4 regions of the Bilifractor sp. HCP3S3_D3 genome follow, and region 1 is predicted to be linked to each of the others. Evidence: riboswitches for the same ligand, from Rfam matches in the RefSeq annotation. Region 1 holds a riboswitch; each other region holds the start of a gene.
What was found. A riboswitch is a leader RNA that binds a small molecule or an ion and turns the genes downstream of it on or off. The one in region 1 is predicted to bind cobalamin.

Region 1 (7,279 bases):
CAAAGTATCCGAAGTATTCAAAGTTCAGGGCGGCGGCGCTTCCTGCGATGGCGTCGGATCCGAAGCCGTTGATGGCGGCCTGGATAAATACATTTGAGACGCAGAATACTGCCTCCTGTACACCGGCCGGAAGGCCAATAGCCAGGAGTCGCTTCACATTTTCTCCCTTCAGACGGAGATTGCGCAGGGAGAGATGGAATTCATCGGTTTCCTTCATCAGGAAAGAAACTGTGAGGGCGGCACTCAGGGCATTGGAGATGTCCGTCGCAAGAGCGACACCGGTTACATTTAAGCGGCACACAATAACAAAGAAAAGATTCAGTATGACATTCAGAATTCCCGCGGAAATCAGAGCATAAAGGGGTCTTCTGGTGTCACCCTTAGCCCGCAGAATGGCACTTGCGAAGTTGTAAATTACGATGAACGGACTTCCCAGCATGTAAATCTGAAGGTAGCGCACGCCGAGATCAAGGATATTGTCCGGAGTGGATATCAGGATCAGCAGCGGCCGGGCGGACACGAGTCCGCAGATCATCAGGATGACGCCGACAATGAGACTGAAGAGCATGGATGTGTGAATAGCCGCAGGAATTTCTTTCCGGCGGTTCATTCCGATGTAGCGGGCGATCAGGACATTGACGCCGACGGAGAGACCGGTGATCAGGCCGAGGATGATGCCGATGGGTTCCGCGTTGAGACCGACGGCGGCCAGTGCTTCAGGAGAGGAAAACTGTCCGATGACCGCGGAATCCGCAGAATTGAAGAGCTGCTGCAGAATGCTCGCGGCAGCGATCGGGAGCGCGAAGAGCATGATTTTCCCTGCCAGGCCGCCGTGGATCATATCGATCTCATTTCTGGCGGTTCTTTTGTTTTGGGTAATTGCTTTGGAATCAGATGATGACATTTGTGAAATAACCTCGTTGTTAATATTTTTGTGCTGTATCATTGCTGCCGCGTCATGGCTGCTGCATCATTGTGCTGCGTCATGGTTGCTGCATCATTGCTGCATGAGTCATGAACCTTCTGTTGTATCTTAGCGGCGAAGTACGGAGCAATCCGCAGCTGATACTGTATGTGGCACGATGTATCGTATGGGAGCTTACGGTCTTTAACAGAAGATCTGAGCATGTGCGTGATTTGCGCACATCCTATATTAGCAGGAGCGGGATTTATTAACCAGTGGTGTTTGGACAAATATCCGGCAAAATATACAGAATCAGCTGATAAAATTATACAAAACATGACTGAAAATTATACAAAACATGACGCTTGACAAAAGGTTGTCAATATTATAAACTGACAACATAAATTTGATGGTACACAGGTGTCGGTAAATTGTTGCCGGTGAAAAGGGAAGCAGGTGTGAATCCTGCACAATGCCGTTGCTGTGTTGGCTTAGCTTTTTCTCTTATGCCATTGGGGAAACCTGAGAAGGCGAGAAAAAGTGATGACGCCGCAGTCAGAAGACCTGCCCGTGTATAACGCACATGAATTCTCCTCGGATCTGGGAGAGTGCCTGCCCTCAGCGATGCAGCTGATGGCTTTTCGGCCGTGTCCATGGAATGGAACCGGTATTTTATGAACAGGGAAGACCGTTAAGTGCTTCACCATCGAATTTTTCATTGCGCCACCTCTCTTAATTATCAATCCGGCGGATGCAATGTCGAAAGGGAAAGTGTCGGGCGGAACGGTCGGTGCTTTCCCTTTTCTTTTTCGCTTTGAAAGGATGCCAACAATTTCATAAACCCGCATTTTCCCGTTGGCTTTGCGTATTTACTCTTTCCTTTGAGTATGAATACGAAGCAGGGGGAAGTGTGTTTTTCTGCCGGGCGAGGAAGCCGCAGAAGAATGAGGTAATATGTATTTAAGTGCGATGCAGCATTTTAAACAGTATGTTTAAAATGCTGCTTTTTTTGTCTCGGAATAACAGTAAAAATTTACTATTAATTTAACACAGAAGAAAGGGGAAGCAATGGGAGAATTCAGAGTCAGCACCAGGATCATGATCGGTGATCGGCTCGATCAGCTGGTGAATGATATGAAAAAGGTGTTTGTTGTAGCGGATCATTTTCTTGCGGTCAGCAAAAAGGTTTCGTATGTGACGGACCGGCTGGATCGCGCGGGAAAGCAGTACGATGTTTTTTCGGATGTGGCGGCTGAGCCGGATCTGGGAGTCGTGACTGCCGGTATCAAAAGGCTGGAGGCGCTGGATCCCGATACGGTCATCTGCCTCGGCGGCGGCGCGTCCATCGACGCGGCGAAAGCGATCGTTTTTATCGCGAGACGTGTAAATGAAAAATATAAAAACATCCGCTTCATCGCGATTCCGACGACCAGCGGAACCGGTTCCGAGGTGAGCACATTCGCCGTTATTACAGACAAAACGACGCAGACAAAATATCCGCTCGTGGACGAGAGTCTGGTGCCGGATATCGCTGTACTGGACGCGAGTCTGGTCGTCAGCGCGCCGCCGAAGGTCACCGGAGATACGGGCATTGACGTATTTACACATGCGGTGGAAGCCTTTGTCTCCAGGGAACACAATGATTTTACGGATGCCATGGCCATCAAGTCACTGCAGCTTTTACAGAACAACCTCCTTGAAGTGTATAAAAATCCCGAGAACCTTCACGCGCGGCAGAGCATGCACAATGCTTCGTGCATGGCTGGTATTGCGTTCGCAAATTCCGGTCTCGGGCTGAACCACGGTATGGCGCACGCCATGGGTGCGCATTTTCATATTCCGCATGGGCGGGCAAACGGAATTCTTCTTCCGTATGTCATGAGCTTCAATGCCGGATGCCATGACCATCTGACACCGGCCGCAAGCCGATACGCGGAGATCGTCGCGCAGCTGGGCATGGACAGCGTGGGAACGCGTCAGAGCGCGTTGATGCTGATCCGCACTGCAAAACGCTTTATGGAGAAAATGAACATGCCGGTGACAATCGCAGAGGCAGGTGTCACAGAAGATGATTTTAATGCACAGCTGGATGAGATGGCAAAGGCAGCGCTTGCTGATCCGTGCACTGCATCGAACCCGAGAGAGGTCACACTGGAGGATATCAAGACGCTTTATCGTCAGGCGTTTACCGGCAGGGCGTAAGAAATAGCTTACCAGGGATGATTGCCGGTATGTAGGCCGGAAGGAGGGGCTATGTTTGAATCGAACGGCGGGAACGGCGGGAACAAAGAGAGAATTATTCAGGAATTTGTTCCCGGAAAACAGGTTACTCTGGCGCATGTGATCGCCAGCCCGGATGCGGATTTGTATTCGAAGCTGGGTCTTCTGGACGCATCGGGCGCAATCGGAATCATGACAATTACGCCGAGTGAGGGCGCTATGATCGCTGCTGATGTGGCTTCGAAGGCTGCGGATATTAAAATCGGCTTTGTGGACCGTTTCAACGGATCATTGGTAATCACCGGCGATGTGGCGGCTGTGGAGGAGGCGCTGAAAAACGTCATGAATGTTCTCTGCGGCATGATGGGATTTTCCTCCACGGTGATCACAAGGACATGATGGGATTTTCCTCCACGGTGATCACAAGGACATGACAGACAGATGACAAATCAGAAAAGAAAAAGAATAATGCTGATCGGACGGTCGACGGCCGGAAAAACGACACTGTGCCAGAGAATTTTCAACGATGATATCCGGTACCACAAAACCCAGACAGTCACCGTGGAACATGAAGTAATGATTGACACGCCGGGGGAATACCTGGAGCGGAGAGGATTCCGGGGAGCGCTGATGGTCACATCGGCCGATGCGGACATCATTCTTTTTCTGCAGGATGCGACGGAGAACGGGACGATGTATCCGGCACAGTTTTCAACGATGTTCACAAAACCGTGTCTTGGAGTTGTGACGAAGATCGATATCGCAGATAAAAAACAAATCAGTGATGCAGAGGTGTATCTGAAGGCAGCTGGAGCACACAGGATTTATCGCATCAGCAGTGTGACAGGTGAGGGTGTGGAAGAACTGCTCCGGGCACTGGATATGCCGGTGGATTGACAATGCCGCAGATCATTGAACGCGGCTGAATGAAGGCTCTGACATATGGATAAGACAGAACACGCATTAAGAATAGTAATTGCAGATGATGAGCCGATCGCAAAGATGGACTTGAGAGAACTTCTGGAAGATTCGGGATATGAGGTTGTAGGAGAGGCCTCCGACGGCTTTGATGCGGTGGAGGAGTGCCGGAAAAACAAGCCGGATCTTGTCCTTCTTGACATTAAGATGCCGTTTCTCGACGGACTCTCGGCATCAAAGATTATTTTTCAGGAAAAGCTGGCGGACACGATCATTCTGCTGACTGCCTATACGGATCCGGAATTTATTGAGTCGGCGAAGGACTGCGGCGTATCCGGATATCTGGTGAAGCCGTATTATGAAAAATCGCTGATTCCGAGCATTGAGCTGGCTGTCAGCCGCAGCCGCGAGATGAAGAAGATACGCGCAGAAGTAGAAAGGGCGCAGGAAAGACTGGAAAGCCGCGTGATTATTGAGAAAGCCAAGGGCCTGATCATGCTGCGCGATCAAAAGAACGAGGAAGAGGCTTACAGTTACATCAGACAGATCAGTCAGCAGAAACATCTGTCCATGAGAAGGGTCTCGGAGATGATACTTGTCAGGAGCATATGATTATGGATGAGCAGAATCTGCGCGAGCTGTGCAGGAAATATGTGGATCTGACGGAAGAGGAAATCGAGCAGGTTCTTACGATGGCGAAACTGCTTCCCTCAATCGCAGATATCGAAGAGGCGGATGTATTCATCGATTGTCTGATGCAAAGCGGAGATTCTCTTGTGGTGGCAGAAGCAAAGCCGACAAAGGTTCCGTCCTCTTATAAGGGCAGCGTCGTCGGCATGATCGCTACGAAGGAAAATGAGCCTGCCGTAGCCAGAACGTTCCGGTTGGGCGTGGGCACCCGTCAGATGAAGGCAACGACACAGGAAAAGGGCATCACGATTCAGACGGTGGAGCCGATAAAGGTACAAGATCGTGTGATCGGTGTGCTGATTATCGAGAAACAGACCAGCGACGAAATACAGCCGCGCGAAAAACTGCATATCTCGATGAGCGGTTACAAAGAGATTGCCGCGGCGGTCACCAAAATCATGCCCGACAACAACTGGCTTGCGGAGTGTATCGACGAGGCATTGCTGCTGGTGGATAAAAAAGGAATCATATCGCTGCGGAACCATGTCGCGAAAGAAATGTATGAAGAACTTGGCTATGTGAAAGATCTTCTGCATCAGCCTTACGCGAACGTGAGACTGACTGCGGAAAGCGTCGACACGTATGATCATGATTATTCGTACGAAGAGGTACTGGTTGGAAGCAGGATCATCAGCGTAAAAACCGTTCCGATCGAATCCGGGCACTATTCCAAAGCTGTGCTGATGCGCGATATCACGCGGCAGAAGGAACAGGAGAAGGAGCTGGTGCTGAGAAAGACAGCGATCCGGGAGATGCATCACCGGGTCAAGAACAGTCTTCAGACGATTATCAGCCTGCTGAATCTTCAGATGCGGAAATCGGATAATGACGAAGTACGGGAAGTGCTGATGGAGACAATGAATCGTATTTTTTCTATCGCAAATACCCACGAGCTGCTGTCGAGCGAGGTTGCCGACTATGTGAGTCTCCGGGAGGTACTGGAGAACCTGAAAAACAACATCACTCTTGCGTTTTCCGGAAACAGAAAGATAGCCATTACGGTGAGCGGAGAGGATTTCAAGGTCGATTCGGATGTCGCCACGTCGGTTTCCGTTGTGGTCAACGAGTTGATACAGAACGCCGTGAAATATGCGTTTCCGGACCGGGAGGAAGGTCAGATCAGTATCCATGTGCATCAGGGAGAGCTGTATTCGGAGCTTACGGTAGAGGATAACGGCGTGGGATATGATGCTTCTGATCAGAGCAGCGAGAATTTCGGCATGTCGATTGTGCGTTCCTTCGTGCGTGACAAGCTTCGGGGTGATATTCGAATCTCCTCCGACAGCAGTGGAACGAGGACCTGGTTCAGCTGGCTTAATCAGATCATGAAACCTATCGATAAGTGCTCGTAGGAGACAAGAGGCTATTAAAAAAATGAGACAGGAAATCAAGAGTATCGGAATTGATATCGGCACATCAACTACACAGCTGGTTTTCAGCCGGCTGGTGATCGAAAACGTTGCCGGAAACTACACGGTTCCGCGGGTTTCGATCATTGAAAAAGAGGTTATCTACCGAAGTAAGATTTACTTCACTCCGCTGAAATCTGCAACGGAGATTGATGCGGACGCGATCAAGAAAATTATCCGGAGTGAGTATCAGGCTGCGGGTATGAAACCGGAGGATCTGTCAACCGGCGCCGTGATCATCACAGGTGAGACAGCGCGCAAGAAAAATGCCAATGAGGTGCTGGAGGCCCTCTCGGATATGGCCGGCGATTTTGTGGTAGCCACTGCCGGACCGGATCTTGAGTCGGTGCTGGCGGCACGCGGCGCCGGCACAGATGCGATTTCTCAGGAAAATCACACGACGGTGGCAAACCTGGATATTGGAGGCGGCACCACCAACATCGCGGTTTATGAAAAAGGCGCGCTTAAAGGCACCTGCTGTCTGGATATCGGCGGACGCCTGATCAAGATCGTGGATGGGAAAATTTCTTATATTTTCCACAAAATCGTGAAACTGGCGGCAAACCACGGAATCAGGATCGCTGAGGGCGACCGCGCAGATCCGGAGGTGCTGATGAAGGTCTGCCGGATCATGGCAGATGAGCTCGCGAAAGCGCTGCGTCTGGCGCAGCCTGACGACGAGCATCGCGCCCTGTATACCAATGACGGCAAGATGCTGAGAGATGATATCGGCATTCGGGCGGTCACATATTCCGGCGGCGTCGCTGACTGCATTTATCAGGAAAACGACAGTGAACTGTTCCGCTACGGAGATATCGGCGTTCTGCTGGGAAAGGCCATCCGTGAGAACAGGACGATCGCGGCACTGACCCGCTATCAGGCGAAGGAGACAATCCGCGCTACGGTCGTGGGCGCAGGAACACATTCAACAGATGTAAGCGGCAGCACCATCCGGTATGACAAAGGAAAGCTTCCTTTGAAAAATGTACCGGTTCTGAAAATATCGGAGGACAGCGAGACTGATTTTGAAACATTCAGTCAGGCAATCGCGACACAGCTTCCCCTGTTTTACACCGAGGGCAGGATGGAACAGGTAGCGATCGCTTTTTCGGGAAAAGGCTGGACCGGCTTTCAACAG
Region 2 (7,279 bases), on a different contig from region 1:
AGATTCATGAGAAGCGTCAACGATAATCACCGAAAGGAAAATCTGAAAATGTAAGCAATTTATAACGGATATTCAAATGTGAGTATTTTAGCGACCATTTAGAAAGCAGGCAACGGTATGACCGGTCTCCAGTCCGGTTTCTTTCAACACAGGGGATCTTTCCGCACAAACCGGCATAGCACAGGAACACCTCCTGCAGAACTGGCAGCCGCGGACCTCAAAACCGGTATCCGCCAGACCTAATGTTTCCACATGGATTGCCCCTGTATTCTGGTCACGGACAGAGAAAATAGAATCCAGAAGCTCTCTGGAATAAGGATGGACAGCATCTTTCAGACTTTCTGAACGAAGTTCTTCCACAACCGAGCCCGCATACATAATCTGAATTCTGTCCGAAATACTACGGACCACTGCCAGGTCATGTCCGATAAACAGATAGGTAAGCTTCTGTTCTTTTTTTAAACGTACCAGCAGCTCCAGAATCTGTTTCTGAACAGAAACGTCCAGGGCGCTCGTCGCTTCATCCAGGATAATCAGGGAAGGATGAATGGAAATAGCCCTTGCGATCACCACCCTCTGCAGCTGACCTCCGCTGAGCTGATGCGGGAACCGGGTCAGCAGTTCCTCCGGCAGTTCAACCATCCGCAACAGTTTCTCAACTTCTTCCTCAGCTTTTCTGCGTGGCATCAGATTAAAATAAACAAGCCCGTCCTCCAGAAAAGTTCCGATCTGCATTCGAGGGCTGAATACCGTATACGGATCCTGAAAAACCATTTGAATTTGCCGGTATATCTCTCTTTTCCTATCCTTTCTGTCCGTATATTCCGACCCGTTCAGACGGATTTCTCCGCTGTCTGCCGGTGTCAGAAGAGTGATCAGCCTTGCCAGGGTACTCTTTCCGCACCCGCTTTCTCCGACAATTCCAAGACATTCCCCGCGGTTTATATGAAAACTTACGTCACGAACGGCGGGAATCATTCCTTTCTCACGACTTCCGGATTCAAAGCTTTTGGACAGATGACTTACTTCCAGCAGCACATCACTCATTTTTTCCTGCCATCCTTTCATCATCAATTTCAATCACAGAATCAAGAAGTGTGCGAGTATAATCTGTCTGGGGACAGGAAATAATATCCCTTGTATTCCCCCACTCCACAAGCTTCCCGTTCTGCATAATACCCAGCTTGTCTGACATACACGCTGCGACTCCGATATTATGTGTCACAAGAATGATGGAAGTTCCATATTTTCTGCGCAGCTCCATCATTTCATATACTACCTGAGCCTGCATCGTAACATCCAGCGCGCTGGTGGGCTCATCGGCCAGCAGAAGCTTTGGTTTCAGGCTCATGGCCATGGCAATGCCGACTCTCTGACGCATACCTCCGGATAATTCAAAGGGATACGCATGCAGAATTCTTTCTGTATCTTTCAGATGAACACGGCTCAGCATCTCTTTTTCCTTCTCTAAGCAGTTTTTTCTGCCTCTGTACCCGTGGGCTGTCAGATATTCCTTATACTGGGCTCCAATCCGCGATATGGGATTCATATAACGTCCGGTATCCTGAAAAATCATGGCGACCTCTTCTCCACGCAGTTTTTTTAATTCGCTGCGTTTCCGTTCCAGGTTGCTGCGTCCAAACAGAAAACATTCCCCTTTCGTCACGGCTCCATCCGGAATCAGGCCCAGAACCACATGAAGGAGAGTTGATTTTCCGCTTCCACTCTCTCCGACAATCCCGATTATTTCTCCGGAACGTACAGAAAATGTAATGTCGTCAAGAATATTCACGATGCCGTCATAAGTAAGGGAAATATGATTCAGCTCCAGAATTTCCATAAGTTCCTCCCAAGCGTAACGCTGTATCAGACGCTCTCCGAAAACGAGATAAAACACGCTGCGCGAGTTTTATCTCGCTATCGCGACGCTCGCCGCACACGAATACTTCGCATTCGGCTGCGGCTCACTGTTCGCGTAAAAAGAATCTCCCTGCACGATGTGATGCATGCAGGGAGAACACGCTTCCCTTCGGAATGATTCTTCCGTCAATAAATCGTCAGTCTATTGACATTTTATTATCGATAAAGTAATAATCGATCGGATAAGGTGTTATATTATGTACCTTGCTGTTTGCTACAACGTAATTTTTTTCTCCGACCAGCCAGATGCTCGCGGTATCCTGAAGAAGAATTTTTTCCGCGTCAATCGTCAGTTTCTTCCTGCCATCGGTATCAAATGTACTGGAAAGTTCGGAAATAATGTTGTCAAGATCTTTGTTGCTGTAATTCATGGAATTATCCGGCCCGTCGGTTTTGTAAAGCTGATCCAGGAACCACTGCGGGTCTCCGGTGGAAAGACACTGCCAGTTTGTACACAGGATATCATAATCCTTATTTTTCTCAGATTCTGTAATATCATCCTCAAGATTCAGCTGTATATCTATACCCGCTTCCTTTGCCATTGACTGAACCGCCTCCAGCATCGTTGTATAATCTCCCATAGAATAAGTGATCTTCAGAGACAAATTTTTGCCGTCTTTATCAACAATGCCGTCTCCGTCACTGTCCTTGTATCCGGCCTTCTCCAGCAGACTCTTCGCCTCATCCGGCTTATAGGTCTGTCTGTCCAGATCGTCATATCCATAGGGCGCGGATGCCGGGTACGGAGCGCCTGCCGTAGTAACTCCCGACCCCAGAATGCTGACAAGTGAATCATAATCTATGCAGTCCGCAAGGGCTTTCCTCACATTAGTATCCTTCAGTGCTTCATTTGCCTGGTTCAGAAGCAGCAGACGGATTCGTGCGCCAGTCGTATTAAGAGCCTGGTATGTACTGTCATTCGCGAAGGTATCAATATCGGTAGAAGCCACTCTCTGCACAATATCCTGCTCGCCCGACTGCAGAGCCAGTCCCCTTGTGCTGTCATCTTCAATGCAGGTTATCGTAATAGAATCGATATCGGATGCTCCGTTCCAGTACCCGTCGTATTTCACTTCGTCGATTTTTTCATTCACTGTAAAATCCTTCACCATGAACGGACCGGTTCCGATCGGCTTATTTGCGTAATCCTGATCATCTCCAACCTTAATAATGGAGTAGAGGGGTTCCGATAAATTTGCCAGGAAAGCGCCAAACGGTTCCGTGGTCTTGATGGTCAGATTCTGTCCGTCTGCCTCAATGGTATCTATTTTTGCTGCGGTTACCGCTCTCTCCTGTACCTGCATCGCCCTCTCCAGAGAAGCTTTGCAGGCAGCTGCATCCACCGGCGTTCCATCCTGGAAGGTCACACCGTCACGGATATGGAAAACCCACGTCGTATCATCTGTCTGTTTCCAGCTGTCCGCAAGAAGGGGCTGAAGCTCATAATTTTTATCGACAGTAACCAGCGTTTCTGTAATTCCGGCACGGCAGGTTGTCCACCCGTCATATTCTGTCGCGGGATCCAGACTGGTTCCAAACCAGTAAAGAGCTGCGTTCAGGTGTTTCTCTCCTGCTGTGGATGCATTGTCACCGGCTCCGGAAGTAACTGTGGTTCCGGTTTCCTTCGATGTGGACGAAGCCGCTACAGATGCAGCGTTCTGTGAAGCGGATGAATCCTGAGAAGTTCCGGCTGCAGAGGAGCCGCATCCGGCAAAAAGTGTACATGCCATAACAGCCGCACAGGTAAATGCAATCAATTTGTTTCGAGCCATTTTTTAAATCTCCTGCCTTTCTTTTTTTGTTTTTCAAAACGAGGATCTAATATATCTCTAAGGCTGTCGCCTAAAAGATTGAACACAATGACATGGATGACAATCACCATGCCGGGCCAGAAAATCAGCCATGGGGCAGACTGTATAAACTTCCTTCCTTCACTGAGCATAAAGCCCCATTCCGGAACAGGTGGCTGGGAAGACAGTCCCAATAAGGACAGCCCACTTAGGGTAAGCAGATTAGAGCCGATATCCTGTGTAATATTGACCAGAAGGTACGGAACTACGTTTGGCAGAATGAGATGAAAAATCATATCTTTTTTCTTCAATCCACCCAGCCTGCCTTCCTCTACATAATGGTTTTCCTTTTCAGAAAGCACCAAGGCTCTGGAAACCCGGAAATTTTCAGTCCAACCAACCAGCGCCATGGCTAGCACAGTGTGCCAAAGACCCGGACCGAGAACCGTAACCAGTGCAATGACAAAAACCATGGAAGGAACCGCCATCACAATATCCGTTGCTCTGGACAGGATGTTATCCAGCCATCCTCCCGCAAAGCCTGCTGTGACCCCCAGCAGGATGCCAAGAACTGAAACAATTGCCACAACCAGAAAGACAATTAACAGAGAAGTCCTTCCTCCCCAGATAAGTCTGGACAGAATGCAGCGTCCAAGCTGATCTGTTCCCAGCGGAAACTCCCTGCTGTGAGAAATCATGGAAGCAGCATAATCATTGGCAATCGGATCATGCGGCGCAATCCATGGAGCAAAAATCGGTATCAAAATCAACAAAACAGCAAGAAGGAAGAGGATGACGAACTGCGGACTGCTGAGTGCTCTTTTTATATAATATTTCATCCTTTCCTTCCTCCCAGCCGGATCCTTGGATCCAAAAACTGATACGACAGATCCACGACCAGGTTGACCGTTACATAGATGATGGCCATCCAGAGAACATAACCCTGGATAATCGGATAGTCTTTCACGGATATTGCGTCCACAGCCATCTTTCCAATTCCCTTCCATTCAAAGATCGTTTCCACGATCGTTGCTCCCCCAAGAAGAGATCCGATTGACATGCCAAACATCGTAATCACAGAAAGCAGCGAGTTCGGCAGGATCTGGTGCCAGATAACATGCCATTTGGAAAGTCCCCTTGCCAGCCCTCCATTCAGATAATCCTTGTTCAATTCTTCCAATGCACTGCCACGCAGTCTTCTCACATAGAGAGAAACCATCCAGAAAGAGAGTGTCGCTGTCGGAAGAATCAGATGTTTCAGATCTCCCGATCCCAATATCGGAAGAGCTTTCAGCTTTACTCCGAAAAAATACATCAGCAGTGTACCGACCCAAAAGCTGGGCATACTCACCCCCAGAAAGGAGATGAAACGCAGAATATAGTCAATCCATTTATTCTGAAAGACGGCGCACAGGATCCCCAGAGGCACTGCGATCAGTATCGTCAGTACAACTGTAGAGACCGTCAGAATAACCGTATTCGGAAGACGGCTGGTCAGTTCACTCCAGACAGATGTTTTGTAGTAATATGATGTTCCGAGATCACCATGCACAGCACGATTCAGCCATCGCCCATACTGAATCGGAAACGGATCATTCAGTCCCATCTCTTCTTTGGTTTCCTCAACCATTTGTTTGTCCGGCTTTGCTCCAAGTCTGTCATAATAAAGAGTCACCGGATCAGAAGGTGAAAGATACGTAAGACCAAAGGTAAACAGAGAGAGAAAGAACATTATCGGAATGACAAAAAGAATTCTTCCAATCAGGTATTTTTTCATGACACCCCTCTTTTTCAGGCAAAAGAAAAAGACCGTTTCCGTGAAACGATCTCTGACATTTAAACACGCAAAAGATTCTGCCTCCAGGAGCAGAAATAATTTGCCGTCATTAAGTCATACATCGTGACCACACTGACATTTTTACAAGCAGGTTTCCTGACTTATGGCTTCCTGCGGCACGCTTCCTTCCCATCCGTAAAGACAGTGGATAACCAGCGGACGCATCCAATTACAGTTGCGAGACAGTACAGGTCTTTCACCTGTTTCCCTATTATCAGAAATCCCGATCTAACGATATGGCATTTCTGCACTTGTAAAAGATATTTAATTAAACTTGTTTTACTATAGTAACACCATTTTATATTTTTGCAAGAGAAATTATTAAATCCGGATTTAAATGTGCTTCTTCCGGATTTCTGCTTCTTTCAGATGGCTGGCGCCGTTTCATCATATCCGCCTGGAGCACCGGAATCATGCAGTACATGAAGGAGCGCGGCGGATTCTCACTTTCCGAATCAACTACCGGGCGTACCTGGCCTGGCAGGTCGAGGACAGCATATATGTCGATGACCGAAACGAACGTTTTTCCGCGATGGTCTCCTCGCTGGATCCTTCCCTGTCTCTCCCGGAACTGATGCAGCGCATCGCGGACTTTTATGCCTCAATGGACCTCGACGGTGTCTACATCGTTCTCGACGACCGGATCGGAAGCGGGGAATTGGAGGAAGGCTGTTATACTATGGAACACCTGAATCTCATCGAAGCCAGAGAAAGTGCCCCGGAAGACCAAAACGAACCAGTGCAGTTGCGGTCGGACTGTGCGGACAGAGAACGTGTCCTGGAAGTGCAGAACGAACCGGGCATGCGGCCCATCCGGTTCAAAAATATTGATGCTCTGAACAAACACCTTGACGCGATCCGGGAGGGATCCTATACCCTTGTCCTGCCGCTTCATATCCGAAGTCTCTGCGCAGGGCTCGTCATTCTCCGCAATCCTCGTTTTATCATAAAAGAATGGCGTTTTTATGAATTTCAGGATATCGTGCTCCATGCACTCACCGAATGGGATACAAACCGAAAGCTGGTGAACTCCCTCTCCACCCTCCGCGAGATTTATTACCGTGATCTGCTGACCGGTCTGTACTCCAAGAACGCCTTTGAACCGCGCTTTCTTCCATGGCTCTCAGGCGAGCTTGACAAAGGCAGGTTCATTGCAATATTCTTCCTGGATATTGACGGCTTCAAAGAAATCAACGACACCAGGGGACACGCCTACGGTGATCACATTCTTCAGGTGACCGCATCCGCTATTCTGCGCGCCGTCCCGCCGGACAATTTCACGTACCGATACGGCGGCGACGAATTTGTGGCGATCATCTCCTGTCAGAACGAGGAAACCATCGCACAAAGCCGCAGGCGTATTCTTGAGTTTCTGGCGCAGGATCAGATTTCTGCCAGCATCGGCACCAGCTACCCGGTCTTGGACTGCCCGCCAGACCAGCTTTATTCACGCATCGAAGAATATATTCACGATGCCGACGAGGACATGTACCGCTGCAAAAAGATTCATCACGCGGCACGGTAAACGCCTCCCCTGACAGATCATCCTTTGACAACCGATCGACAGCATTTTCACCGTTTAATCTTCATGGTTTTCACCATGACCGGGTATGCTCTTTCCTTCCCGAAGACAAATCCGAGCCGTTGGGGACTTAATGTTTCCGTCTCGATATATTATACCAGATTGAATCATTGGATTGATGATCTCTTTAAGAAAGCGAGTTCTTTGCGA
Region 3 (7,279 bases), on a different contig from region 1:
AAAATCAGTCCGGACCAGTTCGTTTCGTCCATGAAGAAACTTGTGTCCGCAGGAGCGTCGGTGATCGGAGGATGCTGCGGAACTACCCCGGCATATATCCGGAGACTTGCGGAGGAATTTCGAAAGTAAACGGACATGTCGTAAAAAACATGGTATAAGCGGCACAGAAGCGGCGAGCGTCGCGATAGCGAGATAAAACTCGCGCAGCGTGTTTTATCTCGTTCATCATCTATCGACTGCCTGTAAGCGGGGCACCACAATGTCTATAAAGTGAGGCTAATCATGAACAAAACTGAATTCAGGGAACTTACAGATAGCAAGATCGTCTGTCTTGACGGAGCAACAGGCACAAATCTGACGCTGCGCGGGATGCCGAAGGGAATCAGCACAGAGGCCTGGGTTCTGGAGCATCCGGAGGTACTTCAAAATCTTCAGAGAGAATTTATCGAAGCGGGAGCGGATGTGATTTACGCGCCGACGTTTGGCGCAAACCGGAAGGTTCTGGGCGGTTTCGAACTGGCGGACGAGACCGAAGAGATGAACAAAAAGCTGCTCGGGCTGTCGCAGGAGGTGTCGAAGGGCAGCGTTCTGGTGGCAGGAGATATGGCGCCCACGGGATTGGTGCCGGATTCCGCTGGAGGAGATGCCAGCTATGAGGAAATTTTTGAGATCTATCGGGAACAGGCAGAGATTCTGTATCATGCCGGCGTGGATCTCTTTGTAATCGAGACGATGATGTCGGCGGATGAGACTTCGATTGCGCTGGACGCGGTTTCGTCTGTTTGTGACCTTCCGGTGATGTGCACGTTTTCCGTATACGCGGATGGAAAGTGCTTTTTTGACGGAAATATCTTTGATGCTGCAGCCGTTCTGGAGGCGATGGGCGCTGCGGCAGTGGGACTGAACTGCTGCAGCGGACCGGATCAGATGGAGAGCATCATCCGGTATCTGGCGAAGAACTGCAGTATTCCGATTATCGCGAAGCCAAACGCGGGAATGCCGAAGATTGACGAGAAGGGGAATGCGATTTACAGCCTCGGGCCGGAAGCCTTTGCGTCTCAGATGAAGATGCTGACAGATGCCGGCGCCAGGATTGTCGGAGGCTGCTGCGGGACAGAGCCGGAGCATATCCGGCTTTTGAAGAAGATGATTTCCGGTCGATCATTTATTGGATCAATTTGACATTTTGTTAATGATTTCATATAATAGAAAAAGTCTTTAAAACATATCTTTTCAGTGCCGCTTTTATGGCGGGTAATAGGAAATCAGGTGAAATACCTGAACGATCCGGTCACTGTGAGCAGTGAGCCAGATGCATTGTCCATTGTATTCCGGTCAACGGAGTATGAGAAGGCGCAGGAAGGCATTTGAGCTGCAAGTCAGGAAACCTGCTGAGAAGACGATAGATTTGCTTCCGATGAAAGCAGAGTCTGTTTGCATAAGAATATTGATGGTTGCATCAGTGATTTCTGGTGTGATCCGGCTGGTTTGCAGATATGCGCTCTTTGGCGTGCGGTTATGGATACCGTTTCTTTGGATGGAGCGTGACCGTCAGGCGGATCCGGGATTTCAGCAGATGTTTCTTTTATATGCAGATACGGAGTGATTGCTTTCTGAGAAGGCGGTCACTCTTTTTTACGCGAACAGTGAGCCGCAGCCGAATGCGAAGTATTCGTGTGCGGCGAGCGTTGCGATAGCGAGATAAAACTCGCGCAGCGTGTTTTATCTCGTTTATGTTCTGTGCTATGGTATCGAAGGGCGTTTTGCCCCTTGATATAGATTATTCTACAAAAAGGAGAAACATGATGAAAAAGAAAGTCGTAACATTATTATGCACCGCGGTTCTGACCGGGTCCATGATTGCCGGATGTGGCAGCGCTAACAGCGCAGCATCGTCAGCATCCGCAGCATCTTCGAGTGCATCTTCCGCGTCTTCAGAGACAGCGGAGGTTACAGAGGCAGCCGCTTCTTCCGAAGAAGTAGAGACGGTTTCTTCTTCCTCTGTATCCGCGGATCAGGCAGCAGCGGACAAGGTAGCCGCTTTGATCGACAAGATCTATGTGCAGGAGAGAACAGACACTACGGACGAGGACTGCAAGGCGGCAAAGGAGGCCTGGGACGCTTTGACGGATACACAGAAGGCTCTGGTAGAGGGCGAGTATGCAGATCCGGATTATTTCGGAAGAGATACCGGCGATGCCTCCAAGGATGATCCGCTCAACGAGGACGGAATCGGAGAAAACGAGATTCTTGTATGCTCTTTCGGAACTTCCTATAATGACAGCCGTGTGCAGGATATCGGCGGAATCGAGAAGGCTCTCCAGGCGGCGTATCCGGACTGGTCTGTAAGACGTGCATTCACGGCGCAGATCATCATCAATCACATTCAGGCGCGTGATAATGAGGTGATCGACAACATGGATCAGGCACTTCAGAGAGCGGTGGACAACGGCGTGAAGAATCTGCTGATTCAGCCGACCCATCTGATGCATGGTGCGGAGTATGACGAGCTGACAGAAACCGTCAGCAAATACGCGGATAAATTTGATTCCGTGAAAATCGCTGAGCCGCTTCTGGGTGAGGTAGGAAGTGACACGAGCGTAGTAAACGAGGACAAGCAGAACGTCGCAAAGATTCTTACTGCTACAGCGGTAGAGAAGGCAGGATATGACAGCCTTGACGCGGCTGCCGCTGACGGAACAGCGTTTGTATTCATGGGTCACGGAACCTCTCATGAGGCGAATATCACCTATGATCAGATGCAGACAGAAATGAATGATCTCGGTTACAAGAACGTATTCATCGGAACCGTTGAGGGCAAGCCGGCAGATACCGAGTGCTCCGCGGTTATCCAGAAGGTACATGACGCGGGATACAAGAAGGTAATTCTGCGTGATCTGATGGTTGTAGCAGGTGATCATGCGAATAACGATATGGCAGGCGATGATTCTGATTCCTGGAAGAGCCAGTTCAATGCATCCGGCTTCTTTGACAGCGTAGATGCTCAGCTCGAAGGAATGGGAAGAATTCCGGATATCGAGCAGATCTATGTAAGCCATACAAAGGCCGCAATGGACAGCGACGCCACAGTTACAAGTTCTTCTGAGGCAAACTGAGATATATCAGTGAGACATATCAGTAAAACAGAGGAAGCGTCCGGCATGTGCCGTACGCTTCTTCTGTCGTAGGGATGGGCATGAATATGTGAATGCACGAAAAATGGGCGTTCGAAAGCTGAATGCGCGAAAGATGAAGGTGCGAAAACCGTATGTGCGTAAAATGAACGCGCGTAAGCCGGATACGCGAAAAATGAGGGTTCGGAAACCGTATGCGTGTAAAATGGACGCGTGAAAGCCGGATACCGGATTAACGGATCGCCCATCTCAGCTTTGTGGAGTGTGCTCTCGGATTCCGGTAGCATTCCTCACGGGAGGGACGGATGACATCCCGGCTGACTTCGGTGTACAGGCCGTCAAGGGCGCCCTGCTTAAAGGACTGCTTGACGAGGCGGTCCTCACCGGAGTGGAAGGTGAGAATGGCAGCTCTGCCTCCGGGTTTCAGCACGGAGGGAAGCTTGTCCAGGAATGCATAGAGAACCTCAAATTCACTGTTCACATCGATGCGGAGTGCCTGGAAGACCCGGGCGCAGGATTTTTTCACTGCTTCGTCCTGTTCGTCCCTGGGCGAATGGCGAAGCTGACGGGTTTGCGTCAGCGCCTCCTTGATCAGAAGGCGAAGGTCCGTGGTGGTTTCCAGCGGGCGTTTACGACGATGTGCCTGCTGAACAGCATCGGCGATTTCCTCTGCATATGGCTCGTCGGAATTATCGATGAGAAGCCCCGCGAGTTCATCCCTCGTGAGCTGCTTCAGCCTCTCGGAAGCGGGTTCTCCCTTTTCCGGGTCAAAACGAAGATCGAGGGGACCGTCTGTCTTGTAGGAAAAGCCTCTCTCTGGGTTGTCGATTTGCATGGAGGAGACACCCAGATCCGCCAGAACAAAGTCGAAGGGGCCGTACTTGGCGGAGACCTGATCGATATTCGCAAAGTTGATGTGGATCGGGGTAAAAATATCCTCCCCGAAGCCTCTGGCGCGCATCCGTGCCTCCGTCTTTCGGATTTCCAGAGGATCGGCATCCAGCGAATAGAGATGACCTGTGCCCTCCAGCTTTTCCAGCATGCGGGAGCTGTGACCTCCGTAACCGAGCGTGCAGTCGAGTCCGGTCATGCCGGGACGGATCTTCAGCACATCCAGAATCTCATCGACCATGATTGGAATGTGCATTCCCGCGGGCGTGCTTCCCTTGCGGATTACTTTTTCAATGGTTTCGCCGTATTTCTCGGGGTTCAGTTCCTTGTATTTCTCATTATACTTTCGCGGGTACTTGCCGCTGTAATGGGGCCTGCGCCTGTGCGGCGCTGCATCTCCGGAAGGACGGTCCGGATTTGGTCTGTCGGAGTGATTGTCTGAATGCATCATAGGTGTTTTCCTTTCGAATAAATCTCTTCAGAGATGATATGGGTTCTGCCTTTTATATTTCTTCAGAGATGATGTTGGTTCTGTCTTTCGATCAGATCTTTTCGGTGGGGATATCGTTTCTGTCATTTCGGTTATTTTATCACAAAAACCGGTGCCGGTTAACAGAGGGCACGACACTCTTTCCTTTTCAGTGATTTTGGACTATACTTTTTGTGCGATCTCTCAAGTGGAAATTCAGAGAGACCAGGATCATTGAAGGTACACGAATCTTCCGGACAGTGGAAATCTTACATGCTGCACTGTATTTGCAGCGCAGCGGATATTTAAAATGGAGGCACAGAATGAAGATTGTATTGATGGAGCCGCTTGGCATTGACGGAGTTACGCTGGATCGTCTGGCGGAGACGCTCACGGAGCAGGGACATGAGTTTTCTGCCTATGATACTTTTTCTACGGATGTTGAGGAACTGAAGCGCAGAAGCAGCGGGGCAGATGTCCTGATTATCGCGAATCACCCCCTTCCGGGCGAGGTGATCCGGGCGGACGCAAACCTGAAATTCATTTCCGTTGCGTTTGTGGGAATCGACCACGTTGATGTGGAGGCATGCAGGGAGCAGAATGTCCGGATATCCAATACCGGCGGGTACTGCAACGATGCAGTAGCGGAGCTTGCGGTCGGTCTTGCGCTGGATTGTCTCAGAAATATCAGCCTGTGCAATGACGCCGTTCAAGCCGGAAAGGGCAAGGACGGGCTTCAGGGCCACGAACTCGCCGGCCGTACCGTAGGAATCATCGGAACAGGGGCGATCGGATGCCGCGCCGCGGAGATTTTCAAGGTGTTCGGATGCCGTCTGATCGGATACAGCCGCAGCCGGAAGCAGGCGGCGCTGGACCTCGGTCTGGAATACAGAACACTGGATGAGGTGATGCAGGAGGCGGACATCATTTCGGTACATACACCGCTGACGGCAGAGACGAAGGGACTGATCGGGCAGAAGGAAATCGGTGAGATGAAGCAGGGAGCAATTTTGATCAATACCTCCCGGGGTCCTGTCGTGGATACGGAATCCCTTGCGGATGCTCTGAAAAAAGGCAGAATCAAGGCGGGCATTGATGTGTTTGAGAAGGATCCGCCGCTTCCGGCAGACCATCCGCTGCTCGGTGCGCCGAATCTGGTATGCACTCCCCATGTGGGATTTGATACCAGAGAATCCATTGACCGCAGAGCGGTAATGGCTTTCGAGAATGTAACTTCCTGGATTAAGGGACAGCAGATTCGCACGATGCTGTGACGGGATTTCAAATTTACGGGCTGGGTTTCCGGTCCCAGACGGACCATCTCGATGTTGCAGTCGCAGTCGAACGCGGAGCGTCTCGGCGTTGCAGTCACAGTCGAATGCGGAGTGTCTCGATATCGCAGTTACAGCCGAACAGGGTTCGCAGCGTACATAAGAATAATGGCAGACCAGGGAAAGTGGGAGTTATATCGCATGTGTTGCCCACTTGCGGGGAACGGTGGTTTGCTAAAGAAAAAGAAAAGCTCTCTTCTCTGCGGGGAAGGGGTCCTGCCTGGGCAGGACATCCCTTGCGGAGAAGAGAGTTTTTTTACGCGAACAGTGAGCCGCAGCCGAATGCGAAGTATTCGTGTGCGGCGAGCGTCGCGATAGCGAGATAAAACTCGCGCAGCGTGTTTTATCTCGTTTGCAGAAAATGGCTCTCACCGGTGCCGGTCTGAAGCGTTAGATTCCAATTTTCGGCACTTCATACAGAGTACTTTATGAGAACACTCAGTACGTTTTTAATCAAAAAGTTATGGTTCCTGCTTTTTCGGCAGCCGATATCCCTCAAGAATCAGATGAATCGTCTGGTGCAGGTGGGGCAGGTACGCCTCCATGCTGCAGGGGGAATCATACATAATACAGCTGTAGCTGGTGGAACTCACCAGCTCGATGATGGTGAAGAGCAGCAGTTCTGGGTCGTCGCACTCGTAGTTGTCCGCCTTCAGGGCCATGAGGTAGTTGTCGTAGAATTCTCCGAGATTGTTTGAGGTGGATCCGCCTGTCTGTTTTTCAACGGCGTGGCGGAAGATGCCCCAGGAAAGATTCTTGGTGATGAATTTCAGCAGCATTTTGTTGCGCTGCAGGTAATTCAGGACATAATCAACCATCGCCAGCAGATAATCCTCCAGACCCTTGATCGGAACCGGACGGATCTTCATCGCCTGCTGGGCTTCCAGAAGAAGCTGTGCGGATTTGCGGGCGATGAGCTCGTCCCGCAGATCATACTTGTCCTTGAAGTAGAGATAAAAGGTTCCCTTCGCCAGGCCGGAGTGCTTGGCGATATCGGAAATGGTTGTTTTATTAAAACCCTGATTGACGAAGAGATCATAGGCGTTCGTCAGGAGGGAATTCCGTTTGTTCTGTTTATTCAAATCTACCTTGCTCATGATTCATATCCTTTCTGAAATCATTAACTGATCACAGATATATATACGGCTATTGAAGCTATTATTTCACTGAAAATACCAATGGTCAACCATAAAAATGACCAATATTCATTTTGAGCTTTTGAAAATTTTGTGAAACCTAATTATTGACCAATGGTCATTTAAGGACTACCATACCCTATGTCAGGAAAAAGGTTTTGTACTGGATCCAACAGGAAAGTGATGTTTTGTACTGGATGCAGGAGACAGAAGCAATAGGTAAGGAGTTGAGAGAAAAATGATAAAAGTAGGCAAGTGGATCGCTAAACACAGAGTGCTGATCCTTCTGTTGGCGGTTGTCCTGCTGTTTCCGGCAGC
Region 4 (7,279 bases), on a different contig from region 1:
GAATTTTGTCAGTCGTTCGGAGTGCCGGGATACGGCACAGATCCGACGGAGGAGGTGAAGGATGGGGATCTGTTCCGGACACTCTGCGATGCATCTCCTTATGAATTCTTCTGGATGGACAGACAGAGAAAGCTTTTGGGCGCAAGCAGAGAATTTGTCAGGAGAATCGGGCTTTCCGACGAGAAGGACTATCTTGGCAAGACAGAATCAGAACTGGGATGGCATATCGATTCTGCCGCAGCGGAGCTGGAGGAGAAAAAAGTTCTGGAGATGGGCGTCAGGTCGACATCGGCCAATGAGCTGGTACTGACCGGAGGCAGACTCGACGGAATCGAGATTACCCGTGTTCCCTGGTACCATGAAAAGGAAATCGTGGGAATGATGGGAATGATCAGCGGTGATCGGGCAGAGGACAGAAAGAAGGAGGTGCGCCTGGGATTTGTCGACCGCGACACAGAGCTATTGAGTTTTCGCGGCGCGATAGAAGCCGGATTGATATATGCGGATCAGTATCGGCTGAAAAAAATCGATTATACAGGACTTTTAATTGATGTTGCCGCATATGCCGAGGCGATGCGGGAAAGCACCGAGAAGGCAAAGGTGATTCTGACCGAAATATCTGCGACACTGAAAAAACTGATGAATCCGGAATGGGCGATCGCGCGGATCGGGCTGTGCTGTTTTCTGTGCTTCTGCCGCAGGGATCATGCCGGAGATGTTGAAGAGAAGATTGACAGGGTATCCGGAATGCTTCCGACGCTTTGGAGAAAGCTCGGAATTCAGGCTGATCCCGTTCTGGCGCATGCGATTGTCTACGGGTCGGAGGTAACGAGCCTGGACGAGATGTTCATGCTGCTGATCCGGAGGATCAGCAGCACGGAGAAGGCGGCTCATGGGGAGAGCCCATATGTCGGGGATTACATTGACCTGAGACGTGAGGTGTTCGACAGCCTGACGGAACATGTCATTGTCAGTGATCCCAGAACATACGAGCTTGTATATATGAATCGTTCTGCCCGAAGGGATTTTGGAATAAAACCGGATGGCAGCCTGAACGGGTGCCGCTGTTATGAGGTGCTGGAAGGTCAGGATGTTCCCTGCGGCGACTGTCCGAATCTGTTGCTGCGGAAGGATTGTGCGTATGAGGCATCACACCTGAACCGGAGAAGGGGAGCAAAAGTACTGATTCGTTCTGCTCTGACAACATGGGAGAACCGGACGCTGAGGCTGACGGTCGAATTTGATATCAACAAGTATCTGCATGCAATAGCAAGGGATCACGAGCTGATCTATCAGGAGATGCGGGCAAATGAGGCAATTTCTCTTGGTATGGCGGAAGAGGATCCCGGAACAGGAATTGAGAAGACGATTGCATGTATCTCTGAAAATATGAGACCGGAGCGCTTCCTGATCTTTGAGGAACGTGATGACAATACAGTTAGTGCCACCTATGAATGGACGGCACCCGGTGTCTTCTCTCTGAAGGAGGAACTCCAGAGCATTCCTCTCTCGGAATTGCGGGCGCTATATATGCGGTTTGCGACAGAACATGTGGTGATGGTCAGTGATATGGATGCCTTTCAGAAGGAAAATCCCGATTTTTCCATGCGAATCCATGATGTTCGGAGCTTTATCTCCGGGCAGCTGAAGATCTTGAATCAGACAGAGGGCTTTACGATGGTTATCAATCCGGCGGCGGACACCTTCCGTAACACCAGCGTGCTGCTTTCCACGCTGACGGATTTCATAGCAATTATGATTCGAAACAGGAACAGCGTGCATCAGCTGGAGAAACAAAGCATGATTGACCAGATGACAGGTGCCGGAAACCGGAGGGCTCTTGAGCGGCAGATCCGCGAGTGGAAGGGTGACGGTCTGCTTGGAGTGATTTCCGTTGACCTGAACGGACTGAAGAACACAAACGATACGGCGGGACATCATGCCGGCGATGTGCTGATTTGCGAAACAGCCCGGGTTCTTCAGGAATGCGCAGGTGAAAAGTATGTGTTTCGCACGGGCGGGGATGAATTTATCGTTCTGACAGAAGATCTGGAGGAGAGAGATATCAGCCTGCTGATACGGCATATGCGTGAGAATGCAGAAAATAATGGAATCAGTATGGCAATTGGGTTTGCGGCATGCCGGGGGAAGGTTACGGACTTTGACGCGCTGCTCACCAGGGCGGATTTCAATATGTATAAGGATAAGGGACACAGTTTCCGCAGAAGAAGGGATGATTGAAGGACTGAAGGAAGTCTTATATCCGCAGTGCGGTATATTTGACACTTTTCAGCCGGTATCGTATAATCGTTGCAGATAATTGAAGAGGGGGCCTTTCAGTGCATCTGGTCTTCTTTGCCTGCCTGGCAGCAGGAGTGCAGAAGATCTGTATGAGAATAGAGAATCAGGTGAAATTCCTGAGCGATCCGGTCACTGTGAGCAGCGAACCATTCCGTTATGTCATTGTGTCCTAGAGCATGAGAAGACAGGAACCGGTGCTTGAGCTGTCAGCCAGGAGAACTGCTGAGAGGTTTTGTAGATATGCTTCCGAAGAAAGCAGATTCTGATGGCTTGGGTGTTTTGCCGGATTTCCGGCGGAACCGATTAATACAGGTTATTTTTTCAGGACGAATGCTTCGGCATTCGTCCCTTTTCATGTATAAGATCATTGAAGTTGAAAGGCATACTTGCGAATGATGAGTGACAATGAAATCAGCAGCTATCACGCTGAGAATCTGAAAAGGAGAATGCGATACACAGCGGTCTTTGCCGTTCTGGCAGCTGCGTTTCTGATCGTGACCGTGGTCAATATCAATACCGGCAATGTCGATATTCCGATTAATAAAATTTTGAGAGCTGTTTTTCTCCGAATCGGCTCAAGGGATGATATGAATATCATCTGGAAGATCCGTCTGCCGCGGATTCTGATGGCGGCTATTCTCGGAGGAGCGCTCTCTCTGTCCGGATTTCTGCTGCAGACATTTTTTGAGAATCCAATCGCGGGTCCTTTTGTGCTCGGAATATCTTCCGGCGCAAAACTGATTGTCGCGTTTCTCATGATTCTTGTGGTGGCCAGGCACGGAGCGGTGTCCTCCTGGGCCATGATCCTTGCCGCGTTCGCGGGGTCTCTTGTGTCAACCGGCTTTATCCTGCTGGTCTCCCGGAGCGTGCGGAATATGTCGGCGTTGCTGGTTGCCGGAATCATGATCGGGTATATCTGTACTGCGCTGACGAATCTTCTCGTTACATTTGCCAGTGATTCGGATATCGCCAACCTTCACAACTGGTCTCAGGGAAGCTTCTCTGGTATGACCTGGGACAATGTCCTGGTGGGCGGAATCATCATCGGAGCTGCGTCTGTCCTGGTATTCCTGCTCGCGAAGCCGATCGGTGCCTTTCAGCTTGGTGAGGCCTACGCGCAGAGCATGGGAGTTAATGTAAAGCAGTTCCGTGTGGCCCTCATCCTGCTGTCCAGCATCCTCTCTGCAACGGTGACGGCATTTGCCGGTCCGATTTCTTTCGTGGGAATCGCGGTGCCCTTCCTGATCAAGCGTGCGCTGAATACGGCAAATCCGGTCGTGGTCATCCCGGCCACTTTCCTTGGAGGCGCCGTCTTCTGCATGATCTGTGATCTGATCGCAAGGGTCGCATTTGCGCCGACTGAACTGGAAATCAGCACGGTGACCTCGATTTTCGGAGCACCGGTCGTGATCTTTATGCTGATACGGCGGCAGAAGGGAAGAAGATAAATGGAGAAGGTACAGAGCGAGGAAAAATATTATCTCCACCTGGAGGGTCTGTCGGTCGGGTATAACGGGAAGCCGGTGATCCGCGATATTGAGATCGGAATCCGGCGCGGTGAGATTGTTACACTGATCGGACCGAACGGCGCGGGAAAATCTACAATATTGAAAAGCATCACGAGACAGCTTTCTCTTGTGGAGGGAGAGGTTGTTTTTGATCTGAAGAATTTGTCGGATTATTCGTTCCGAGAATTGTCTTCGCGTATGGCTGTTGTTCTGACGGACCGTCTGCATCCGGAGCTTATGACCTGCCACGATGTGGTCGCGACCGGAAGATATCCATATACGGGGCGGTTGGGACGGCTGACGGAAGAGGATGAACGGAAGGTAGATGATGCGATGAAGGCGGTTCAGGCGCAGGAGATTGGCAACCGCGACTTTAACGCGATCAGTGACGGGCAGAAGCAGCGGGTGCTGCTCGCGAGGGCGATCTGCCAGGAACCGGATATCATCATCCTGGATGAGCCGACGAGCTTCCTGGATATCAAGCATAAGCTGAAGCTTCTGTCGATTCTCCGGGATATGGCGAAGCAGAAGAATATAACAGTTGTGATGTCGCTGCATGAGATCGATCTGGCGATGAAGATTTCTGACCGGATAATCTGCGTTCACGGCGATAAGATCTTCCGGAGCGGAACGCCGGAGAGCATTTTTCACGAGGACACGATCCGTGAGCTGTATGAAATTGACAACGGCTTTTTTGATCCGATGTTCGGAAGTATCGAGCTTCCGAAGGTCGAGGGAAATCCGGAAGTACTGGTACTGTCATCCTGTGGAACGGGGATACCGGTGTACCGCAGGCTGCAGAAAGAGAAAACGCCTTTTGCGGCGGCAATCCTGTACACGAATGATGTCGACTACCGGTTGGCGCGTCTTCTTGCTTCGCAGGTAATCACCGAAAAGCCCTTTCATGAGATTTCGGACCGCGCTGTCGCCGAGGCGCTGGAGGCGGTAAGAAACTGCGCAAGGATCATCGATGCCGGTGTGACAATCGGTCCGGGAAACCGGAGAATGCAGGAGATTCTCGATGCGGCATATGAAAGTGGAAAATGTGTGAAGTACAGGGCTTCAGATACATAGGAACATGGTTTCAGATACATAAGGGTATGTCTTCAGATACATGAATGTATGTCTTTAAATACATGACGATAGGGTTTCAGACACAGGAGTGTATGGCTCTTTTTATGACAGGAGGGAAATAAAATGAAACAGAGAACAGCAGCAATCTTATGTGCAGCAGTTATGGGAGCGTCGCTTCTGGCCGGATGCGGGACGGGAACGGGAAATTCGGCTTCTGGGACATCTTCTGCAGCGCAGATTCAGTCACAGTCAGGGGCGGAAGAGACTGCAGCCTCGTCCGGCGTTTCCACTGCATCGTCCGCGGCCGTAAGCACATCTTCATCCGATGCTGCCGGACAGTCATCGGAGACCGTTGCCGGTAGTGTTTCAACGTCTTCAACAGCTTCTGCGGGAGCAGAGGTGCCGGCTGACGGAACCTACACGGCCGAATTCACATCCGACAGTCCGATGTTTAAGGTGAATGAGGCAAACGACGGCAAGGGAACCTTGACGGTGAAGGACGGGAAAATGGTCATTCACGTAAGCCTGACCTCCGAAAATATTGTGAACCTGTTTGCCGGGACAAAGGAAGATGCTCAGAAGGACGGCGCAGAGCTTCTTCAGCCGACCGTAGATACGGTCACATACAGTGACGGAACGACAGAGGATGTGTATGGGTTTGATATTCCGGTTCCGGCACTTGACAAAGAATTTCCCGTTGCTCTGATTGGCAAAAAGGGAAAATGGTACGATCATATGGTCACCGTTACCAATCCCGTTCCAAAGGCATGACTTGTGCTTTCACTCCATTGATGTCTGGGACATGTTGAATGAACAGGGATTTTTTGCTGAGATGAACCGGAAAGCGGTTTCGGAAAAGGTTGAAAAAGAGATTTAAAAAGAGATTTAAAAAGAGGAGTAAAAAGAGGACCGCCGCACTAAGCATATTGCGTTAGTGCGGCGGTCCTCTTTTACGCGAACAGTGAGCCGCAGCCGAATGCGAAGTATTCGTGTGCGGCGAGCGTCGCGATAGCGAGATAAAACTCGCGCAGCGTGTTTTATCTCGTTTTGATAGCGGATGGGGCAGCGGGATAACACCGGAAAACGTATCCTATCTCCCGTTGGGCAGTCCGAAGAAAAAATTATTTCCGGAAGCTAAGTTTATAGGTAGTTGTGGACTCATACTTCTGACCGGCCGGGAGAATGGGACTTGCGAAGCCGTCGATGTTGATGCTGTTCGGAAAATACTGTGTTTCGAGCGCAAATCCGCATCTTCGGTCGTAGATATGTCCGGACTTTGCTGTGTGGCGCGTGACATAATTTGCCGTGTAGAGCTGCATGCCGGGAAGATCGGAGTATACATCCAGCTGAAGGCCGGTGACGGAGGAGAAGACCTCTGCCATTTTCCGCGTCTCGCCCTTGTCCATGGCAAAGACAAAGTTGTGGTCATAACCGTTACCGAAGCGCAGCTGTTCATCATCTGCCTCGATATCGGCACCGATGGACTTTCCGTTCCGGAAATCAAAGGGTGTTCCATCTACATCAAGGAGTCTGCCTGTCGGAATGGTTCCGGCGTCGATCTCCGTGATTTTGTCTGAGAACAGCTTCAGATTGTGATCCAGAATGTCTCCGTTTCCCTCGCCGTTCAGATTAAAATAAGAATGATTTGTCATGTTGCAGAGGGTGTCCTGATCAGAAATCCCTTCATAATGGATAGAGAGACAGCCATCCTTGTCAAGCTGATAGGTCACGGTTGCGGAAAAGGCGCCCGGATATCCCTGATCGCCATCAGGAGTGTCAAGTGTCAGAGAAATTGAAGCACCGTCCGCAGCGATGCCCTGCGTCTTCCACATTCTTTTATAGTAGAAATCGGGACCGCTGTGCAGGTTGTTCTCACCGTCGTTTTTTGCCAGGTGGTATGTCGTACCGTTCAGTACAAACTGTGCGCCACCGATCCGGTTGGCATTCCTCCCGACGGTTGCACCGAAGCAGGCATCGCTCTTCTCATAATCAGAAGCATGGTCATATCCGAGGACGATATCTACAGGAGTCCCATCATCATCTTTTACAGCAAAAGATACAAGAGCAGCGCCGTAATCCGATATTGACGCCGTGTATCTCCCGGCGTGTATGGTGTACAGCGTCGTCTGCTGTCCCTTAGCTGTTCTGCCGAAATCTTTAACCCAATCGCTCATAAATAAACCCACCTTTCAGAAATACCTGATACTTTTCGCGCCGGATTCATTCCGGTGCCATACTCTGTTATTTTACAGCAGTTTACCTGTGAAAAACAGATGAAATCACGATTATCGCTGTGCTTTGTGCCGCTTAAGCGTCACTTCATGCTCATACCTGTTGTCGTCGCTAATGTTCTTGCCCACTGGTGAGCAAGCTCCCCGTGGGCCAAGAACATTGCG

Region 2: another riboswitch for cobalamin. It lies ahead of nikB (nickel ABC transporter permease); the one in region 1 lies ahead of ACTNDI_RS03875 (1-propanol dehydrogenase PduQ).
Region 3: another riboswitch for cobalamin. It lies ahead of ACTNDI_RS05310 (sirohydrochlorin cobaltochelatase); the one in region 1 lies ahead of ACTNDI_RS03875 (1-propanol dehydrogenase PduQ).
Region 4: another riboswitch for cobalamin. It lies ahead of ACTNDI_RS01070 (FecCD family ABC transporter permease); the one in region 1 lies ahead of ACTNDI_RS03875 (1-propanol dehydrogenase PduQ).

What each region holds. Positions count from the first base shown of each region.
Region 1 covers NZ_JBQHWP010000004.1:155,069-162,347, forward strand. The annotation lists gene ACTNDI_RS03870 (MATE family efflux transporter) at 1-904, opposite strand, end outside; cobalamin riboswitch at 1,306-1,490, shown strand; gene ACTNDI_RS03875 (1-propanol dehydrogenase PduQ) at 1,973-3,106, shown strand; gene eutS (ethanolamine utilization microcompartment protein EutS) at 3,158-3,523, shown strand; gene ACTNDI_RS03885 (EutP/PduV family microcompartment system protein) at 3,566-4,021, shown strand; gene ACTNDI_RS03890 (ANTAR domain-containing response regulator) at 4,067-4,654, shown strand; gene ACTNDI_RS03895 (sensor histidine kinase) at 4,657-6,084, shown strand; gene eutA (ethanolamine ammonia-lyase reactivating factor EutA) at 6,107-7,279, shown strand, end outside.
Region 2 covers NZ_JBQHWP010000033.1:1,788-9,066, reverse strand. The annotation lists gene ACTNDI_RS13405 (ABC transporter ATP-binding protein) at 88-1,047, opposite strand; gene ACTNDI_RS13400 (ABC transporter ATP-binding protein) at 1,040-1,840, opposite strand; gene ACTNDI_RS13395 (ABC transporter substrate-binding protein) at 2,058-3,692, opposite strand; gene ACTNDI_RS13390 (ABC transporter permease) at 3,674-4,549, opposite strand; gene nikB (nickel ABC transporter permease) at 4,546-5,487, opposite strand; cobalamin riboswitch at 5,617-5,817, opposite strand; gene ACTNDI_RS13380 (diguanylate cyclase) at 5,885-7,072, shown strand; gene ACTNDI_RS13375 (ATP-binding protein) at 7,127-7,279, opposite strand, start outside.
Region 3 covers NZ_JBQHWP010000006.1:105,666-112,944, forward strand. The annotation lists gene ACTNDI_RS05300 (homocysteine S-methyltransferase family protein) at 1-129, shown strand, start outside; gene ACTNDI_RS05305 (homocysteine S-methyltransferase family protein) at 283-1,182, shown strand; cobalamin riboswitch at 1,218-1,410, shown strand; gene ACTNDI_RS05310 (sirohydrochlorin cobaltochelatase) at 1,806-3,116, shown strand; gene rsmH (16S rRNA (cytosine(1402)-N(4))-methyltransferase RsmH) at 3,367-4,473, opposite strand; gene ACTNDI_RS05320 (2-hydroxyacid dehydrogenase) at 4,818-5,768, shown strand; gene ACTNDI_RS05325 (TetR/AcrR family transcriptional regulator) at 6,287-6,922, opposite strand; gene ACTNDI_RS05330 (efflux RND transporter permease subunit) at 7,200-7,279, shown strand, end outside.
Region 4 covers NZ_JBQHWP010000001.1:247,537-254,815, reverse strand. The annotation lists gene ACTNDI_RS01075 (EAL domain-containing protein) at 1-2,241, shown strand, start outside; cobalamin riboswitch at 2,354-2,539, shown strand; gene ACTNDI_RS01070 (FecCD family ABC transporter permease) at 2,694-3,749, shown strand; gene ACTNDI_RS01065 (ABC transporter ATP-binding protein) at 3,750-4,883, shown strand; gene ACTNDI_RS01060 (hypothetical protein) at 5,007-5,654, shown strand; gene ACTNDI_RS01055 (aldose epimerase family protein) at 6,005-7,057, opposite strand.